Regions from separate parts of the Methylocella sp. CPCC 101449 genome, predicted to be linked through region 2. Evidence: riboswitches for the same ligand, from Rfam matches in the RefSeq annotation. Region 2 holds a riboswitch; each other region holds the start of a gene.
The links. Region 2 has a riboswitch for S-adenosylmethionine ahead of OIM99_RS03995 (O-succinylhomoserine sulfhydrylase). Riboswitches for the same ligand answer to the same signal wherever they lie in the genome.
Positions count from the first base shown of each region.

Region 1: it holds a riboswitch for S-adenosylmethionine, as region 2 does, so the genes downstream of both, OIM99_RS05175 (aliphatic sulfonate ABC transporter substrate-binding protein) here and OIM99_RS03995 (O-succinylhomoserine sulfhydrylase) in region 2, are expected to answer to the same signal.
Region 3: it holds a riboswitch for S-adenosylmethionine, as region 2 does, so the genes downstream of both, metA (homoserine O-succinyltransferase) here and OIM99_RS03995 (O-succinylhomoserine sulfhydrylase) in region 2, are expected to answer to the same signal.

Region 1 covers NZ_JAPDHU010000001.1:1,138,440-1,144,880, forward strand. The annotation lists gene OIM99_RS05150 (carbohydrate porin) at 1-62, shown strand, start outside; gene OIM99_RS05155 (DUF5996 family protein) at 124-1,071, opposite strand; gene OIM99_RS05160 (OsmC family protein) at 1,197-1,706, opposite strand; gene OIM99_RS05165 (ABC transporter ATP-binding protein) at 1,724-2,506, opposite strand; gene OIM99_RS05170 (ABC transporter permease) at 2,506-3,303, opposite strand; gene OIM99_RS05175 (aliphatic sulfonate ABC transporter substrate-binding protein) at 3,383-4,357, opposite strand; SAM riboswitch at 4,388-4,465, opposite strand; gene OIM99_RS05180 (methylated-DNA--[protein]-cysteine S-methyltransferase) at 4,544-5,482, opposite strand; gene OIM99_RS05185 (DUF2244 domain-containing protein) at 5,590-6,087, opposite strand; gene nth (endonuclease III) at 6,129-6,441, shown strand, end outside.
Region 2 covers NZ_JAPDHU010000001.1:899,089-905,529, reverse strand. The annotation lists gene OIM99_RS04010 (phosphonopyruvate hydrolase) at 1-453, shown strand, start outside; gene OIM99_RS04005 (Pr6Pr family membrane protein) at 500-1,108, shown strand; gene OIM99_RS04000 (2'-deoxycytidine 5'-triphosphate deaminase) at 1,098-2,189, opposite strand; SAM riboswitch at 2,244-2,322, shown strand; gene OIM99_RS03995 (O-succinylhomoserine sulfhydrylase) at 2,397-3,590, shown strand; gene OIM99_RS03990 (GcrA family cell cycle regulator) at 4,036-4,572, shown strand; gene phoB (phosphate regulon transcriptional regulator PhoB) at 4,666-5,430, opposite strand; gene phoU (phosphate signaling complex protein PhoU) at 5,441-6,163, opposite strand; gene pstB (phosphate ABC transporter ATP-binding protein PstB) at 6,185-6,441, opposite strand, start outside.
Region 3 covers NZ_JAPDHU010000002.1:1,866,569-1,873,009, forward strand. The annotation lists gene OIM99_RS19850 (DoxX family protein) at 1-190, shown strand, start outside; gene OIM99_RS19855 (VOC family protein) at 384-806, opposite strand; SAM-I-IV-variant riboswitch at 1,011-1,116, shown strand; gene metA (homoserine O-succinyltransferase) at 1,159-2,082, shown strand; gene petA (ubiquinol-cytochrome c reductase iron-sulfur subunit) at 2,275-2,895, shown strand; gene OIM99_RS19870 (hypothetical protein) at 3,035-3,823, shown strand; gene OIM99_RS19875 (hypothetical protein) at 3,923-4,360, shown strand; gene add (adenosine deaminase) at 4,449-5,555, shown strand; gene OIM99_RS19885 (DUF3597 domain-containing protein) at 5,620-6,036, opposite strand; gene OIM99_RS19890 (GlsB/YeaQ/YmgE family stress response membrane protein) at 6,399-6,441, shown strand, end outside.

The sequences.
Region 1 (6,441 bases), 240 kb from region 2:
CCTATAACACCGCGCGCGGACCGGCCTCCGTGTTCTCGATGCGCGCGCACGCGGAGTTTTAAGACCCGAAGTTTTGACGCGTTTTCTTCACGCGAACCGGTATCCACCTCGCTTGAAAACACTCTATACGACGCGCGGTCGGCCGGTCTGACCAAAGCTGCATTCCAGGGCCGCGCGATCCCATTTGCCGAGATTGGCCGCCGCATCATAGGTGCTGCACAGAAAAGCCATGAGCGCCGCCTGCGGATCGCGGGCGGTGCGTACGGCATCATAGGGCAGAATGAACTCGCCCAGTTCCTTCGAGAAAAACGCTTCACGCGGCTCAACGGCGGCCTCGCCGAAACCGGGCGGCGAGGGATAGGCATAGGAATAGAACGCCGGATAATCGATCGCCCCGCCGCCGGGCCAAAAGCCAGCGCTCGAGACTTCGTGCGAATAAGCTTCGCGCGTGACGGCGTCGGACAGAAAGGGCACGCCGCCTGGATGCTGGGGTGCCGTGCGGCCGGAGAAGCGCGTCACCGCCAGATCGAAACTGCCCCAGAAGAAATGCACCGGACTGACCTTGCCGATGAAGCCTGTGCGAAAGCGCGCGAGCACGTCCTGTGTCGACAGCAGAATACGCCAGAAGCGATGGGCATAATCACGATCGTAGGCGGCGTGAATGCGATCCTGATCGAAGGGAATGCAATCGGCCAGTTCGCACGGCATGGTCTGGATATCCATGGCCAGCCCGAGCTCGGAGAACGCGACCTCCACTTCTTCATAGAATTCCGCCACCGACTTTGGCGCCAGCATGATCTGACGGCTGTGTCCGTCGCTGGTGCGAATCCACAACAGATGATCGATGAAATCGAAATCGATCTGAAATTCACGCGGGGCAGGAATGAGTGAAGTGGTCAGGCCACGTGCAGTCACATAGAGCGGCACATGCCAGGAATGGTTTTGCCAGGGGGTGTGCGCCAGGCGAATCTTGCCGACGATCTGGCTCCACAGATGCAAGGTTTCGCAACTGCTCTTCCACGCGGCGTAAGGGAGTTCCGGCCAATATTCGGCGTTCGCGGCAGGCGCCATGACATCCTCCTATCCATCCCGAAACGGGAGAGGCTGCCAAAATCTTCCGCTTGGGCTTCAGACCTCGACGAGCCTCGATACACTGACAGGAGCTTCGGTCGCCTTCAAGGAGACCCCGCGCGGGATCAAACGCGCGAAACGTTAAGGGCCAGTTTCGGCGGCTTGTTCAAGGTCTGGAAGATGACGCAGTAACGCTCGGTGAGTTTGATCAACGAGTCGATCTTGTCCTGCGGCGCATCGGTGTCGAGATCGAAAGACAGCCTAATCTCGCGGAAGCCGACCGGCGCATCCTTGGCGACGCCGAGCGTGCCGCGAAAATCGAGATCGCCTTCGGCCTTCACAACGCCGGCCTTCACGGGAATTTCAAGCGCGGTGGCGACTGCCTTCAACGTCACGCCAGCGCAAGCAACAAGCGCTTCCAGCAACATGTCGCCAGAACAGAATTCCGCGCCTGAGCCGCCGGTCGCCGGGTGCAGGCCAGCGACCGCCAAAGCGCGGCCGGTTTCGACCTTGCAGGCGATCTTCGATTCATCGATCGAGCCCTGCGCCTTCAAGGTGATTAGAGCCGTATCGGGGCTATCCTTGTATTTATCCTTATAGGGCGCCTGCATGGCGCGAAGGGAGGCGGAATCCATCAGTCAACTCCTCAAAACTACCAGGATGCACCGGACGGCACTGATATGCGCCTCGGCGATGAATGGGGATTGCCGAGCGAACCGTCAAGCGCCGCCAGGATGGCGCGTTTGGCCTCGGCGAAATCATGCGACAGGCGATCGCGCGGACGCGGCAGATCAATCGGAATGTCCTTGAACACCCGGCCGGGGCGCGGCTGCATGACGATGGCGCGATCGGCCAGGGCGGCGGCTTCCTCGACATCATGGGTGACGAGCAGCAAAGTCGGCCGGTGCGCCTCCCACAGAGCGAGCAGATGATCCTGCAGCGAGGCGCGGGTCAACGCGTCAAGCGCCGAGAACGGCTCGTCCATCAGCAGCACTTTCGGGCGCGCCACCAAGGCGCGCACGATGGCAACGCGCTGCGCCTGCCCGCCGGAGAGTTCGCGCGGCCAGCGCGGGCCATAGCCGGCGAGACCGACGCGCAGCAGTGCTTCATCGACACGCGCATCGCGCTCGGCCTTGGGCAGATGTTCGACACCGAAGGCGATGTTCTGCGCCACGGTAAGCCAGGGCAGCAAGCGCGGTTCCTGAAAGACGATGCCGACATCGGGATGCGGCGCGGAAATGATATCGCCATCGACGGCGACGCGACCACCGCTCGCCTGTTCGAGGCCGCTGGCGAGACGCAGCAGAGTGGTCTTGCCGCAGCCCGAGCCGCCGACCAGAGCAACGATCTCGCCGGGTGCCACACCCATGGTGACGTCGGAGAGCGCTTGCGTCCCATTGGCGTAAATCTTGGAGAGGCGATCGAGGGTGAGCATCACACCGTCCGCGCGAAAGAATCCTGCCAGGTCAGCAGCGGCTTCGTGCCCAAGACCAGCAGCCAGTCGAGCACTTTGCCGAGCACGGCGAAACAGAGAATGGCGGCCAGAATCTGCGCCGGCTTGCCGAGCTGCTGGCCATCGACCAGCAGATAGCCGAGGCCTTCCGAAGCGCCCATGATTTCGGCGGCAACGACGAACATGAAGCCGAGGCCGAGGCCCGAGCGCAGCGCCACGATGTAATCGGGCAGAATAGCCGGCAGCAGAATGCGCCGCGCCAATTGCCAGCGCGACAGACGGAAAGCACGACCGACTTCGACGATCTTGCGATCGACATTGGCGATGGCGCCCATGACACCGAGATAGACCGGGAAGAAGACGCCGAGCGCAATCAGCGCGATTTTCGAACTCTCGAAAATGCCGAGCCACAGAATGAACAGCGGCACCCAGGCAAGCGAGGGTATGGCGCGCAGCGCCTGCAAGGTTGGATCTAGAAAGCGGCGTGCGGCCGAGGATGAACCCGTCAGCGCGCCAAGCAACGTGCCGGCGATAGCGCCGAGGCCGAAACCGAGGGCGACGCGCAGCAAGGTGGCGGTGATATGGGTGAGCAATTCGCCACTGGCTGCCAATTCCCACAAGGCCGCGAAAACGCGGCTGGGCGGTGGCAACAGACGCGCCTCGAAAATGCCGAGGCGCGCTGTGATTTCATAGAGAACCGCCGCGCCGACCGGAAGGACGAGGCCGAAGAGCCAGCGCGGGCTGGGCACGAATGCGCACTGACGATCGGCTGTCTCGATCTTCTCAAGCGTTCCCGCTTCACTCACCGCACCACTCCTCCCGAGTGCTTGGCCAAGTGTTTGGCCAAGTGTTCAGGCGCTACTGCCCTTTCGGCGCGAAACTGGTGTCGACGAGAGACGATACGGCGGCCTTCACATCGACATCGGCTTTGATGACCCCTGCCTTCTGCAAGGCGAGGCCCGCTTCCTGGATCGTCTCGGCGACTTTACCATCGATCGTCGCATTGCTGAGATCGGTCCGCTCAAGCTGTTTGGCGATGACCGCTTCCGGCAATTTGGTCTCGGCGACCAGCAGCTTGGTCAGTTCGGCCTTGTTCTGCACGGCCCACTGGCGTGCTTCTTCATAGACCTGATTGACGCGGCGGACGATGCCGGGGTTCTGCTTGGCGAAATCCTCGCGCGTATTGAGCACGCCCCAGGTGTTGGCGGCGGCGTTGCGATAGAACAGTTGCGCGCCGTCCTCGACTTCCGCCTGCGCCATGATCGGATCCAGGCCGGCCCAGGCGTCGACGTCCTTGCGGATGAGCGCGGTCTTGCCATCGGGATGCTGCAACAGAACGAGGCGCACGTCCTTTTCGGTGAGGCCGGCGCTGTCGAGCGCGCGCACCAGGAAGATGTGCGGATCGGTGCCGCGCGTGACCGCGACTGACTTGCCCTTCAGGTCGGAAATCTTGGTGATGCCGGTGTCGGGGCGCGTCACCAGGGCCGTCCATTCGGGGCGCGAATAGAGGCCGATCGATTTGATGGGATTGCCGTTGATCTTGCCGATCAGCGCGGCGGCACCGGCCGTGGAGCCGAAGTCGAGCGAGCCGGCGTTGAGGAATTCGAGCGCCTTGTTGGAGCCGGCGGAGAAGACCCAGCGGATGGCGATGCCATCGGCCGCGAATTCCTTCTCCAGCAGTTTCTTTTCCTTCAGCACCAGGGAGAGCGGGCTGTAGGTCGCCCAATCGACGCGGATCTCTTTGACCTGCGCGAAAGCGGGTGCGGCCAAAGCCATAAGGGCCGTGGCCGACAAAATGAGACGACGGGAAAATTTGGGCGAAAATTGTGTCATGACGGTCCTCACGGTTTGCGCGGACGCGTCCCGTGAGACCGGCCGGCGCTTTAGCTGCATTTTTTCCGCGCCCGCAAGCTGCGAGCTCAAATCGGCGCGTGGATGTTTTATGAGACGATATGTTCTTTATGTCAAACAAAACATCCTGATATCGGAATAGAATATTTCCACTCCGATATTATGTTATTAAGTAATCGAACCAACCTGTCCGGCTTCCCAGCCGATGATCGCCCGCTTGCGGGCCAAGCCCCAGTGGTAGCCGGTCAGCTCGCCGGTCGAGCCCAGCACGCGATGGCAGGGCACGACGAAGGAGATCGGATTGCGACCGACGGCCGCCCCGACCGCCCGCGCGGCTTTCGGCTTGTCGATGTGGCGGGCGATCGAGGAATAGGTGGTCGCCTTGCCGAGCGGGATGCGCAGCAGGGTTTCCCACACCCGCACCTCGAAATCGGAGCCGATCAGGACGACACGCAACGGCCGGTCGGCACGCCATTCCGTCGGATCGAAGGCGCGGCGCACATAATCGGCCGCCGCCGCATCGTCGCGGACATAGGTGGCATTGGGCCAGCGGCGCTGCATGTCAGCGAGCGCGCCTTCGCGCCCGCCCGCCGGCTTGCCGTTGGTGCCTGCCGTACCGGGCGCGGCCTTCTGGTCGACCCAGCCGAGGCCGGCGAGGCCGCGCGGCGTGAACACCGCCAGGGCTTCGCCGAACGGCGAGGTATGGAAGCCGTAAGTCAGCACCAGGCCTTCGCCGCGGGATTTATATTCGCCCGGCGACATCGCCTCGTGGGTGACGAAGAGATCATGCAGGCGGCCCGGACCGGAGAGACCCACTTCATAGGCGGTGTCGAGTACCGAGGCCTGATCGCGCAGCAAACGCCGGGCATGATCGATGGTCAGCGCCTGCAGGAAGGCCATAGGCGTGAGGCCAGCCCAACGCTTGAACAGATGAGCGAAATGCGAGGCCGACATGCCGAGATGCGCGGCGATATCCTCCACCGAAGGCTGATCCTTCCAGTTCAGGGTCAGATATTCGATGGCGGCGCGGATGCGGTTGTAATCATTGGTGTCGGGCGCGATCTGCACGGTGCCGGGGGCACGCAGGTCGATCGGGCGGGCGCCCATCGGAAGATCAGGTTGCAGGGTCATGGTTCTGGTCCTTGTGTCTGGCCCGTAACATGGCCCCCTCCCGCCCCTGCCGCCACCCGAAAACCGCGACGGTTCAGGGATATTCAATTATAGCGGGGACCACGCTTGGCCTCCGCCAGCGCCCGCGCCAGTTCGTTGGCATATTGCTCGCGTGCTTCCGGCCCAAGCCAGATGGCGACCTCGATGCGCCGGCCGCGCGTCACCAGCGCAATATGCTCCAGGCCGAAATCCTCGTCCTCCTGCCGCTCCAGCCGCACCCAGAGCGGGTTGAGCCGCCATTCGTGCCGTTTGCCGCGATGGCTGACGCGCTCGATATGCAGCAGCACCGGCGTCAGGGTGACATCCTCATAGGCGTTGGCGGCGCGGAAATTGGCCCGGAAGGCGAAATAAAAGATCAGGACGTCGACGCCCATGAAACCCGCCACCGGCCAGGCGCCCATGATGACGAACGGCAGGGTGACGCAAAACGAGAAAGCCGCGAAAACCATCAACAGGCGATGGAAACCGCGCCGGTCGAGCGAACGATGCGGCACGGTGCGGCGTGCGAAAATCTGTGTGTCGCTGGGATGGATCGCGGTCACGACGCTCGCGGCCTCCAATTCCTCTCTAATATAGACGGATCATGCCCGCGAAAAAATCCACTTCCGCAGCGCCGAAACGACGCTCCTCGAAAGCCCCGGCGGCGGTGCCGACGGTTCTCGGTAAAAGACCCGCAAAACCCGGCAAAAAACCGGTCAGCGCGGCGATCATTCACAAAATTTTTGAACGGCTTCGCGAGGCCAATCCAGAGCCGAAAGGCGAGCTGGACTATGTCAATGTCTACACGCTGCTGGTGGCCGTCGTGCTGTCGGCACAGGCGACCGACGTCGGCGTCAACCGCGCCACGCGCGGCCTTTTCGCCGTCGCCGACACGCCGCAGAAAATGGTCGCCTTGG
Region 2 (6,441 bases):
ATCGCTGCCGCCAAGGCGGTCGCCGGGCCATTGGTCGTGGCCCGCACCGAGGCTTTGATCGCGGGCCTTGGCGAGGCTGAGGCGCTGCGCCGCGCCGCCGCTTATGTCGAGGCCGGCGCCGATGCCATTCTCATCCACAGCAAGCAGAAAACGCCCGACGAAATCGTCGCCTTCTGTCGCGCCTGGCCGGGGCAGGTGCCCTTGGTTCTGGTGCCGACGAGCTATCCGCAACTCTCCTTCGCCGATGTGGCGGCTTGGGGCAAAGTCGGCCTGATCATCTGCGGCAATCATGCCATCCGCGCGGCTGTCGCTGCGATGCAGAACACCTTCCATCGCATTCTGGCCGAAGGCGGTATCGCCGGCGTCGAGGCCGACATCGCTTCTGTCGCCGATGTTTTCACATTGCAGGGCGATGCCCATATGCGTGCGCTGGAGAAGGCCTATCTGCGCTGATAGGATGCGGGAGCCTTTTTGAATCGGCAGCGGGGCGATGAAGACGATGACCACATCCGCGCGCATCGCGGCGATCGTGATCGCCTGTGTCACCTGGATCGGATTGGCCGTGCAGCTTCAGGCCTCGACCGAACTCGCCGGCACGGTGCCTTCGGCCATCTGGGCTATGCTGCGCTTCTTCACCGTGATCGCCAATCTGCTCGTGGCGACCGTCTTCACGATTCTGGCCTTGGGCGGCAGGGTGGCGCCAAGCCTGCTCGGCTGCATCACGCTGGCCATCCTGTTCGTCGGCGTCATCTATACGCTGTTGCTGCGCGGCCTCATCGAATTGAGCGGCGGCGCCAGACTGGCCGATCTGGTGCTGCACCACGTCACGCCGGTTCTGGTGCCCTTGTTCTGGCTGATCTTCGCGCGCAAGGGCGGTCTGCGGTCCGTCGATCCCTGGCTCTGGGCTCTGCTGCCGTTGGTGTATTTCATCTACGCCATCGCACGTGCCGCACTCGATGGCCGCTATCCCTATCCCTTCATGGATGTGGCGACGATCGGTTGGGCGCAAACCGCCGTCAACGCCGTGGTGATGGCGCTGGGCTTCGTCATCGGCGGTTATGTGTTCTACGCGCTCGACAGTTGGATGAGCCGCCGTTCTACGCCCTGAAATGTTTCGACAGCTTGAGGCCCTGCGCCTGATAGTTCGATTTCAGGTCGGCGCCATAAAGCGTGCGCGGCGTCTCGGCCATTTTCTCATAGACCAGACGTCCGACGATCTGCCCGTCTTCGAGAATGAACGGCACGTCATGCGAGCGCACTTCGAGCACGGCACGCGCACCGGCGCCACCGGCTTCCGCCGCGCCGAAGCCCGGGTCGAAGAAGCCGGCGTAATGCACGCGGAACTCGCCGACCAAGGGATCGAAAGGCGTCATCTCGGCCGCGTGGTCGGGCGGCACGCGCACCGCTTCCTTAGAGGCGAGGATGTAGAATTCGCCGGGATCGAGCACGAGATCGGCGCGGCCATGCCGGTGAATGGGCTCCCAGAAATCGAGCATGGCATGGGCAGCGGGCTTGTCGACATCGATGAGGCCCGTGTGCCGCTTGGCGCGATAGCCGATCAAGGTCGAGCCGTCGAAACCGGCCAGATCGACCGAGACCGCCACGCCGCCTGAAATCGACGGCTCGGCCGAGGTCACCAGTTTCTCGCGCTTGTGCAGATCGAGATGGCCTTGATCGTCGAGCCGCGCCTGGCCGCGCCGGAAGCGCACTTGCGACAGGCGCGAGCCGCTGCGCACCAGCACGGGGAAAGTGCGCGGCGAAATTTCCGCATAGAGCTTGCCGTCGTAGCCGGCTTCGATCTGGTCGAACTCATGCGCCCGGTCGGCGATGACGCGGGTGAAAACGTCGATACGGCCGGTGGAGCTTTTCGGATTGGCGGAAGCGGCGATTTCGGCCGGCAAAGCCAGGCTTTCCATCAGTTCGGCGATATAGACGCAGCCCGTTTCCAGCACGGCGCCCTGGGTCAGGTCGATTTCATGCAGGGCCAGGGCCTCGATCCGCGCGCTGACGGGCCGCTCAGGCCCGGGCAGGAAGCTGGCGCGCATGCGCCAGGCCCGGCTGCCCAGGCGTAAATCCAGGCTTGCCGGCTGGACCTGGCCGGTCGCGAAGGGGGCAGCGATGCGGATCGCGCCCGCGCCATGCAGGGCCTCGATCTCGTGGGCAGGCAAAATGCCGCGGTTCTGGCTCATAGGACTGGCGTAACTGAAGGCTTGGTTGACGCCAAGTCGGCGGCTGGGCTAGACCACAAGTATCGTGGTCATTTGGGCCGACCGGCTTGCCGCCACGTAAAATAAGGGGCTAAGGGGTCGTGTCCGCACTCGATAAGTCCCGTGCGCCCGGCTCGAACGAGCCGGGTTTTGTTTTGGGCGGCGGTCCGCCCCGGGTGGAGAAAAAGCATGAGTCAGAACAAGTCGCCGCGCCATCTGCGTCCCGCCACCCGCCTGGTCCATGGCGGAACCCTGCGCTCCCAGTTCGGCGAAATGTCCGAGGCCATGTATCTGACCCAGGGCTATGCCTATGACAGCATGGAAACCGCCGAACGGCGCTTCAAGGGCGACGAGCCCGGCTTCATGTATTCGCGCTTTTCCAACCCGACCGTGGCCATGTTCGAGCAGCGGATGGCCTTGCTGGAAGGCGCTGAATCGGCCCGGGCCACCGCCACCGGCATGGCGGCCGTCACCGCCGCCATCGTCGGCCAGCTCAAGGCGGGCGATCACATCGTCGCCGCCAAAGCGCTGTTCGGCTCCTGCCGCTATGTCGTTGAGGATCTGATGCCGCGTTTCGGCGTGGCCTGTACCCTGGTGGACGGCACCGACCTCGCGCAATGGCGCGCCGCCGTGCGCCCCAATACCAAGACCTTCTTCCTCGAAAGCCCGACCAATCCGCAGCTCGAGATCATCGATATCGCAGCCGTGGCGAAGATCGCCCATGATGCCGGCGCGACTTTGGTGGTCGACAACGTCTTCGCCACGCCCATTCTGCAAAGCCCGTTGCAACTCGGCGCCGATTGCGTCGTCTATTCGGCGACCAAACATGTCGACGGCCAGGGCCGCGTGCTCGGCGGCTGCATTCTGGCGTCGGAAGCCTTCATCCAGGCGCACATTCACAATTTCCTGCGCCAGACCGGCCCGGCCATCTCCCCCTTCAATGCCTGGGTGATGTTGAAGTCGCTTGAAACCCTGCCGCTGCGCGTCAACCAGCAGATGCGCAATGCCGAGCGGGTGGCCGATTTCCTGGCCGAGCAGAGCGCCATCAACTACGTGCTCTATCCTTCGCGTAAGGATCATCCGCAGCACGAGCTGGCCATGCGCCAGATGTCGGGTGGCGGCACCGTGGTGGTGATCGATGTGAAGGGTGGCAAGCAAGCCGCCTTCCGCATGGCCAATGCCTTCTCCATCATCAAGATTTCCAACAATCTGGGCGACGCGAAAAGCATCGTCACCCATCCGGCGACGACCACCCATCAGCGTCTGCCGCAGGCCGATCGTGAAGCGATGGGGATTGGCGAGGGCATGCTGCGCCTGTCCATCGGCCTCGAAGACATCGAAGACATTCTGGAAGATTTCCAGGCCGGCATCGCGGCGATTTAGCCGTCACAACGTTGCTGGCTTGCCTTTGATGAGCCCATCAAAGGCAAGCCAGAGGGCGTTAAGGCGCTACAAAAACCCGCCACACTTGCCGTTTACGGTCCTGCCGGCGTGAAGGCAGTGGATAAGTAGAGGCTTGTCCGCCGGCCCCGACGCGCCGCATCCCAGCGTCGGCAAACTCAATGTTTGCATGGAGTTGATACCGCCACAGCCGGCGCCGGGATCGTCGAAAAGCAGCGAAGGGCTTGGGGAAAACGGATTTCACCCACATGAACATTGAACAGGGACTCTTGCGCGTGATTCTACGGCTAGTGTAGATTCAACGCTGTCTACTACGACATTTCGTGCGGCGGACCTTTCAGCAAGCGTGACATGCGTCCAACGCTCACCGGTACATCCGGGGAGCGGGCCAGACGGATTCACGGCAAAACGGACTTAGGAGAACAGCATGTCCTGGACCGATGAGCGCGTTGAGACGCTCCGTAAGCTCTGGTCGGATGGTCACAGCGCCAGCCAGATCGCAGCCGAGATCGGCAATGGCATCACGCGCAATGCGGTGATCGGCAAGGTGCACCGGCTTGGTCTGTCGGGCCGCGTCAAGGCGCCGTCGACGGCCGCGCCGCGCCCCCGTGTCTCGCAGCCTCGCGCCCATCGGCCGGCGGCGGTTCAGCGGTCGGGCACCATGGGCGGTGGTATGGTGCGCGGCAATACCGCGCTCGCCTTCGCGCCGCGCGCCTATGAGGCGCCGGTGCTCAAGCCGATCGAGGAAGTCCTGCTGCCGATGTCGGAGCGGGTGACGATCATGGAGCTGAAGGAAGCCATGTGCCGCTGGCCGCTCGGCGATCCCGCGACATCCGAGTTCCGCTACTGCGGCGGCAAGTCCGATCCCGGTGCCACCTACTGCCCCTATCATTCGCGCATGGCCTATCAGCCGGCGCAAGATCGCCGCAACCGCTCGAAGATGCAGGTTCCGCGGCTGACCTGATCAGGCAGCTATTCGGAAAAGTTAAAGGCGTGTGATCAATCACACGCCTTTTTTCTTTTCGGCTTCGGTGAAGTGGATCAATCCCGCGAGCAATCAATCCCGCTCGAAAGTCTCGTCGAAGGAATAGCCGGCGCCGCGCACCGTGCGTAGCGGATCGCGTTCGCGGCCGCGGCTGATCGCCTTGCGCAGGCGCCCGATGTGCACGTCGACCGTGCGTTCGTCGATATCGATGGACAGGCCCCACACCGCGTCGAGCAGTTGCGCGCGTGAGAAGACGCGGCCCGGCTTTTCCATCAGATGTTCGAGCAACCGGAATTCGGTGGGACCCAGATGCAATTCGCGGCCGTTGCGATGGACGCGGCGCGTTTCGCGATCGAGTTCGATCGGTCCACGTTGCAGCTTGGTGGCGATGCGTTCCGGCCGCGAGCGGCGCAGAAGAGCATGTACCCGGGCCATCAGTTCCGGCACCGAGAACGGTTTCACCACATAGTCGTCGGCGCCGACCGAAAGGCCGCGCACCCGTTCCTGTTCCTCGCCGCGCGCGGTGAGCATGATCACCGGCAGGCCTTTGGTCGCCTCCCGCGCCCGCAGGCGTCGGCAGATTTCCAGGCCCGAGACGCCGGGCAGCATCCAGTCGAGGATCAGGAGATCGGGCACCTCCTCGGCGAGGCGGATTTCCGCCTCGTCGCCCCGTTCGATCCTTTCCACGGTGAATCCGGCCGCTTCCAGATTGTAGGCAAGCAGCAGCGCGATGGCCGGCTCATCCTCGACTATGAGGATGCGCGGTGCGGTCGCCTCGTTGCGTGGCCGCCTGTCGTTCACAGACACGGGTTTCGATTCATTCGTGAAAGTCTGCATGGATCAGCCTCTATTTTGCCGCCGCTGCTTGAGACTCAAGACCCGATGATCCACCCTTGGGTCGTTCCACCGGCAGCGGTTCGCCGGTGACGAGATAATGTACGGTTTCCGCGATGTTGGTCGCGTGATCGCCGATCCGCTCGATGTTCTTCGAGCAGAACAGCAGATGGGTGCAGAACGAAATGTTGCGCGGATCTTCCATCATGAAGGTGAGGAGATCGCGGAAGACGGAGTCTTCCAGCGCGTCGACATCAGCGTCGCGCCGCCACACTTCGTCGGCCGCCGCCACGTTCTTCTGAGCATAGGCGTCGAGCACGTTCTTGAGCTGAATGGCCGCGATATCGGCCATGTGCTTGAGACCGACGAGCGTGCGCGGCACGCGCATGTCGCCGGAAATCTTCGTCGTGCGCTTGGCGATGTTCTTGCAGAGATCGCCGACACGTTCCAGATCGCTGGCGATATGGATGGCGGCGACCAGTTCTCTGAGATCGACGGCCATGGGCTGGCGCCGGGCGATGGTCAGCACGGCCTTTTCTTCGATCTCGCGCTGCAAAGCGTCGAGCTTGGGGTCACGTTCGATGGTGCGGCGAGCCAGGTCCGCATCGAGGCGCGACAGCGCGTCGATGGCGTCATAAAGCATCTTCTCCGCGATCCCGCCCATTTCGGCGAGGCGGCTGCCGATGAAGTGCAGCTCCTCGTCATAGGCCTTCACGGTATGCTGGTCGGTGGTCATGTTGATCTCCGGAATCCTGTCTCAGCCGAAGCGGCCGGTGATGTAGTCCTGCGTCTGTTTTTGTTCCGGCGACATGAAGATTTTCGAGGTCTGGTCGAATTCGATCAGATCGCCGAGATACATGAATGCCGTCTTGTCCGAGCAACGCGCCGCCTGCTGCATGTTGTGCGTGACGATCGCGATCGTGTAGCGCGTCTTCAGCTCGTCGATCAGTTCTTCGATCTTGGCGGTCGAGATCGGATCGAGCGCCGAACAGGGCTCGTCGAACAGGATCACTT
Region 3 (6,441 bases), on a different contig from region 2:
TTTACTCGTCACCCGTGGCATGGCCGCATTCGGTGCCATCCTGGCTGCGGCCATTATGATCGGGGCGACCTCCGCCAATCTGACGGTTCTCGATCGCGACGCCGTCCATGCGCTCGTTCCTGCTCTGATATTTCTCGCAATTGCCTGGATCAAACGCGGCGAATTGTTCTCGGTCTTTTCTCACGCCTGACCATCGGCGTGATCCAAGTTGGTTGCGTTATCTCGGCTGTCGCGCCGACGCATTGTGGATCCGACGCCGCTTCCAGATTGTCCTGATGGAAGCTCCCCGCCAGGCAGTCGCTCCACGGCGTCGCGTATCGGCACCGAGCATTGCGTGACCTGGCGGGTGAGCGGTTGAGAGGCCGCTCACCTGCCGACTTATTCTAGATTCCGAAGGTCACATGCCCCTGCGCATCGATCGTCCAGGCCGGATTAAAAGCGATCTCCCAAGCATGATCATCAGGGTCAGCCACATAGCCGCGAAAGCCACCATGCAAAGGCGCATCCGCCGGCCTTACAATGCGGCCGCCCGCCTGCGCCAATCGGTTCATGACGGCGATAACCGCCGCTTCGCTCTCCACATTGTGAGCTAGGGAATAGGCGCCAGCGACGGCCAGAAGCGGCCGCCCCATGTCCGCTTCCAGCGACGGTTTGAGGAAACAGCCAAGCATCAGGCCGTTCATTTGGAAGAAGAAGATTTCTGCATTCTCAAACACTGGCGACCAGCCGAAGCCTTCGCCGTAAAAATGCTTCGACCGAGCAAGATCGGCAACGCCGATGGTAATGATTGAGATTTGCTGTTGCATGCCCAAACCTTTCATACGCCGGCACCCCATGCGCCAGCGGGAAAGTCTTGGGACTCGACGCCGAAAGCGACGGCCAGGACCCACTTGCGTGGGGATCGGGCTAACCGCACCGATCTCTCCTTTTTCGACCGTCGTCTTTTACTGAAACGTCGCAAATACCGCAACGGACCAGTTGAAATGATCCTGGCGACCCAGCTAAAACGGTTCACGCATCAAGAGTTGGGGCGAGACCCAACGCCAACCTGCTGACCGAGCAAGGTGGCCTCTCTGAAGGGAGGATGTGGCCGAACCGGCAACCAAACGGATCCAGCCACCGCGTCTGTCTCGCCCGGAGTGAAGGACGCACGCGGAAATGCCGATCAAAATTCCCGATGACCTGCCTGCTTATGACACCCTCAATGCCGAGGGCGTCATGGTCATGCGCGAAACAGACGCAATCCGCCAGGACATCCGCCCGATGCGGATCGGTTTGCTCAATCTGATGCCCAACAAAATCCGCACGGAAACACAGATTGCGCGTCTGCTTGCCGCCACCCCCCTGCAGGTCGAACTGACCCTGGTACGTATGACCGACCATATCGCCCGCAACACCCCAGCCGATCACATGCGTGCTTTCTACCGCCCATGGGCGGACATGCAGTCTGATCGTTTCGACGGCTTTCTCATCACGGGCGCTCCCGTCGAGCGGATGCCGTTCGAGGAAGTTGGCTATTGGGACGAGCTACAGCGCGTACTCGACTGGACGCAAACGCACGTGCATCGCACCTTTACCATCTGTTGGGGCGCGCAAGCCGCCACGCATCATTTCCACGGCATGCCGAAACATGCACTCGCGCAGAAAGCATTTGGCGTCTATCGACAGCGCAATCTCGTGCCATCATCGCCTTTCATGCGCGGCTTTTCAGACGATTTCTCCGTCCCCGTATCTCGTTGGACGGAAACGCGAGGCAGCGATATTCCGCGTGGCAGTAATCTCACCGTATTGGCCGACAGCGATGAAACGGGCCTCTGTCTAGTAGACGATCCGCAACACCGCACCCTGCATATGTTCAATCACATCGAATACGATTCGACTTCTTTGGCCGAAGAATATGTGCGGGACATCGAGAATGGCATGCAACTGCCAAGCAATTATTTTCCCGCCGATGACCCGCAGCATCAGCCGAAGAACCGCTGGCGCAGCCATGCTCATCTCCTCTTCGGAAACTGGATCAATGAGATTTACCAGACGACACCTTTCGATGTGGAACGTATCGGCAGCGCATCCTATTTCTAGGTTTTCCGCATTGATGATCTGGAACCATCGGGCACCGTGAAGTGGTGATAGCTTGCTGGTTTATGGCCGCTTGGTGAAACAATCTTAATGTTGGGGGATTTGCCCCAGATTTGTCCCAGTAGCGAGGCACGTTTACATCGCAATAGCCGCCAGAACGGCCTCCAAGCCTCGCGGCGACGTAAGGCGATCATGATGCAAAATACGCGCCCTCTCCCCAATCCATCCCGGCCATTCACTTCATCCGATACGTCAAGCCGACGCGACTTCCTTTATATCGCCACGGCTGCCATGGCTGGCGTCGGAACGAGCGCCGTTCTCTGGCCTCTGATCAATCAGATGCAGCCGGACGCTTCCGTCATTGCTGCGGGCGTACCCATCGACATCGATATCAGTCAGCTTGAACCAGGACAGCAAATGCGAGCCATATGGCGTGGCATGGCACTCGCAAGTCTGCAAAACCCTCAGCTTCTCGCCATGCTGCGCGATCCTCAATCCAGCCAACTACAACAACCGCCCTACGCGGTGAATTGGCACCGATCGATCAAGCCTGAATTTCTCGTCCTGGTCGGCATCTGTACCCATCTTGGCTGCCTGCCCGAATTCAAGCCGGACGGCAGCGTCGGTGGTTACGACGGCTATTTCTGCCCGTGTCACGGCTCCAAATATGATCTCGCAGGCCGCGTCTTTTCCGGCGTTCCCGCGCCCTATAATCTGCCCGTGCCTCCACACCGCTACGTCAACGATAAAGTGCTGCGCATCGGCGAAAATCCGGACGGCCAGACCTTCGATTTCGGCACGATAGAACAGGTCTAGCGCGGCCTTAGCTAACCACTGATCGCGCAAAAATTGTGAACGTTGTATGCGCGCACGTTAAGGCCCGAGCGATCGGGCGGAACTTCATCGGCACTGGCACGTTTTTACATCGACATCCTGAGGTGACGGCCGGGTTGCGATGCTGATGAGACTGCTGCCATCAATGCTTAGCCAGCCCCTCTCTGGAGGATGGCTCGCAGCATGCTTGCTCTGTACGTCCGCTGTAGCTGGTGTCCCAGCCGACGCGAGCAAGAAGATCGACGCGCTTTACGAAAAATTTGAGCAGCGGATCAGGGCCCGGCAAGCCGAAGGCACCATGCCAACACTCGCAACGCCAGCCGATGCGGAACTTCTCAATACATTTTGGAATCCAGCTCTCGTCGGCGAAGCTCCTTATGGAGCGGCGGACAGCGAATCTCTGATGACCATTCTCGCCAGGCAACGCAGCGTACTCAGCGCCTATGTCTTCTTTTCTCACGGCTCGTCGGAACGCCCACCGCTCGCCAGTAATATTCTCACATTTCAGGACGAAATCGTTCGTGCTCAAATTGTACAATTGAAGATCGTTGGTGCCCTGGCGGCAGTCGCCACAGATGTCTCCGTCTTGATCCAAGATCGACAGATGGACGACGTCAAGCGCTTCGGCATCTCCTCATTCAAAGTTGCCTACGCACCATTTCTGCAGAACGTGAATGAAATTATCGCACTGCCAGGATTGCGGATGCCCAATCGTTCCGCTCTTGCAAAAACATTGGCTGAGAATCTGGCTCGGATTGCGCCGGCTTTGGCCCAACGCGACCGGCTAAAGATCGCCACGCAACTCAAGTCCTCGCAATCCCTCCTACCCGAGAGCGACCGGCCGGAAATCGATACCGCCCTCGAGCAATTCCTTGCCCAGCCCTGCACCGGCATTTGCGCCATGCGCTGATCAAAATTCAATCATATCTTGATAAATTAGTTGACATAATATCAAGTATTAATTAAATTCGCTCGTCTGCGAATATTCGCAGCTAGTGGGGAGCAGGCAGTGGCGGGTCCAAAAGGAAAGCCTATCAAATCTGCCGCTTTGAGCACTCGACATCCTCCACCTCCCATCCCGTCCGCCCCAAAACGAGACCTCGAGCGCTTCACCTTCGTCATTCAGGCGGATCGGCGCGGCTGTGTCAGTGTCACTGAATTCGATTGTCACGCCACTCAGGCCGAAATCGCCCAGGCGCTCTGCGATAGCAACCTCCCCGATTGCCCCGTTCTCCACATTCTGGAGGGCCATATCGGGGATATGCTGCGCGATGTGACTGAAGACGTCGCCCGTGAGATCGGCCGGATGGCCGAGCGCGCCGCGCAAGATCATTGGACGATCCAGACCTGTGCGGCCCAGCTTCTTCGGCGCTTCGACCTCTTCGACGCCTGCGAACACCACCTCATGATCGAATATCTGAACCAACCGCTCATGGATATCGGTTAAACTCGTCCCTTTGCACGGTTGCGTTTGCCCATTGATCGGACCAAATATCTTTCCAAACAGCGGTTGTCGAAGCGTTGAGTGAAGCATCATGAGAAGTCCAGGCAATGTCCCGCCGGCACAAACAGGCATCGTCATCACTGATGCGCATCGCGCATTTTTTAACGCGATCCCGAAAGTCGAACTGCATTGCCATCTGCTTGGCGCGGTGAGGCGGGATACATTTTTCGACCTTGCCAGACGCAAACCCATCCCCATCACCACCGAGGAGATGGAAGCGTTTTATACGCGGGACGAAAAGCCGGTCGGCGTTCTACGTGTTTTGCGTGCCCTCGATGAATACATTTTAACCGAGGCAGATGACCTGCATCGTCTGACCTATGAATATCTTGAGGATGCCGCGCGCCATAATGTGCGCCATGCGGAATTTTTCTGGAATCCGACCGGTACCGTACGTGTTTCTGGAATTCCTTATGCCAACGCCCAGCGCGCTATCGTCACCGCGATCGAAGATGCCGGCAGAGACTTCGGCCTTACCGCAAAACTCATTCCCAGTATCGACCGCGAGGCAGACCCTGACGAGGCCGTCGCGCTCGTCGAATGGATGAAGCAGAATCGCTCTGACCATGTCGCCGGCATTGGGATCGATTATCGCGAAAACGATCGCCCGCCCGAATTATTCTGGAAAGCCTATCGCGACGCCCGCAAAGCGGGTTTCCGAACGACTGCACATGCGGGCGAATTCGGCATGCCTTGGCGCAATGTCGAAACGGCGATCGATCTGCTAGAAGTCGATCGCATCGATCATGGCTACACGATTGTCGACAATCCCGAGTTGGCCGCACATTATGCCACTCGCGGCCTCGTCTTCACCGTCGTGCCCACCAATTCCTATTATATGCGTACGCTCCCGCCCGATCAGTGGGCGGAACGGCATCCGATCCGACGCATGCCGGCTCTCGGACTGAAGATCCACCCGAATACGGATGACCCCACGCTTCACAAAGTCAACCCAAGCGAAGCTTGGGAATTGATGTTCAGCCATTTGGGCTTCACCACCGAATATCTCAAGCATTTCATGATCAATGGCATCGATGGCGCATGGATTGACGAACAGACAAAGGCGCAATGGCGTAAGTCATGGCCAACCGAGTTTGACGCCTTAGCACAAACATTATCGGCCAGCTTACCTACCTGAAGGAAAACAGCCGGCGTTGAAAACGCCGGCCGCAAATTTTCCAAGTCGCAAGAGCGACGTTGGCTTATTTCAGGCTGTCAGGCACAACCCCGCCCGATGCCATCAGCTTTTCCATTACCTGCTTGTGCAGCCACAGGTTCATTTCGGCCGAACCATCAAGCGCCCCTTTGTAGCCGAGCTCCTGAGCCAGTTCCTTGCGCGCGCCGAGGCTTGAATCCAGGTTGAGCAGCTTCATCAGGTCGACGATGGACTGTTTCCAATTGTAGTTCGAGTGGCCAGAGCTTTCGGCGATCTTGGCGATCAGCGCCTCGACCTGCTCGCGCGTCATCGGCGTGGCCGCTGCGGCCGCGCCAGCGGCGGCACCACCAGCTTGAGCAACAGTCGTCGAGCCGGCGGATGCGCCTGCTGCGGCCGGAGCGGCTTCATCCGCTTTAGCGGGAGAACCGAAAATGGCGGAAGCGATACGGCTGAAGATACCCATGTCTTACTCCTTAAAAGGCATTGCATCATCGCAAGCGCCACGAGCGGCGGCAAGGGACGATAGGATTATCTCGCGGCCAGATCAATAAAACGCACAGGCATGGTCGCTGAATCCGCCCACACGATCAGCAAAACCCGTGACAAAGCCAAAACAAACTCGTGACGAAAGTCACATACCCATGGCTTCGGAACTATAATAACCATGTCACGTTGTTTCCGGCCGCTCAGCGCGTCTCGGTTGTCGCTTCGCCTTTACGGCAGCATTTTAGCTGCCGACTAGCGGGCCACTTTCGCAGGCGCAGCAAGCATGCCACCTTGTGATCGGCGCACCTGCCGCATCCGGGTGCCAAATGGGAGTCTCTTATGGGCATTATCTGGACCATCATCATCGGCTTCATCGCCGGCG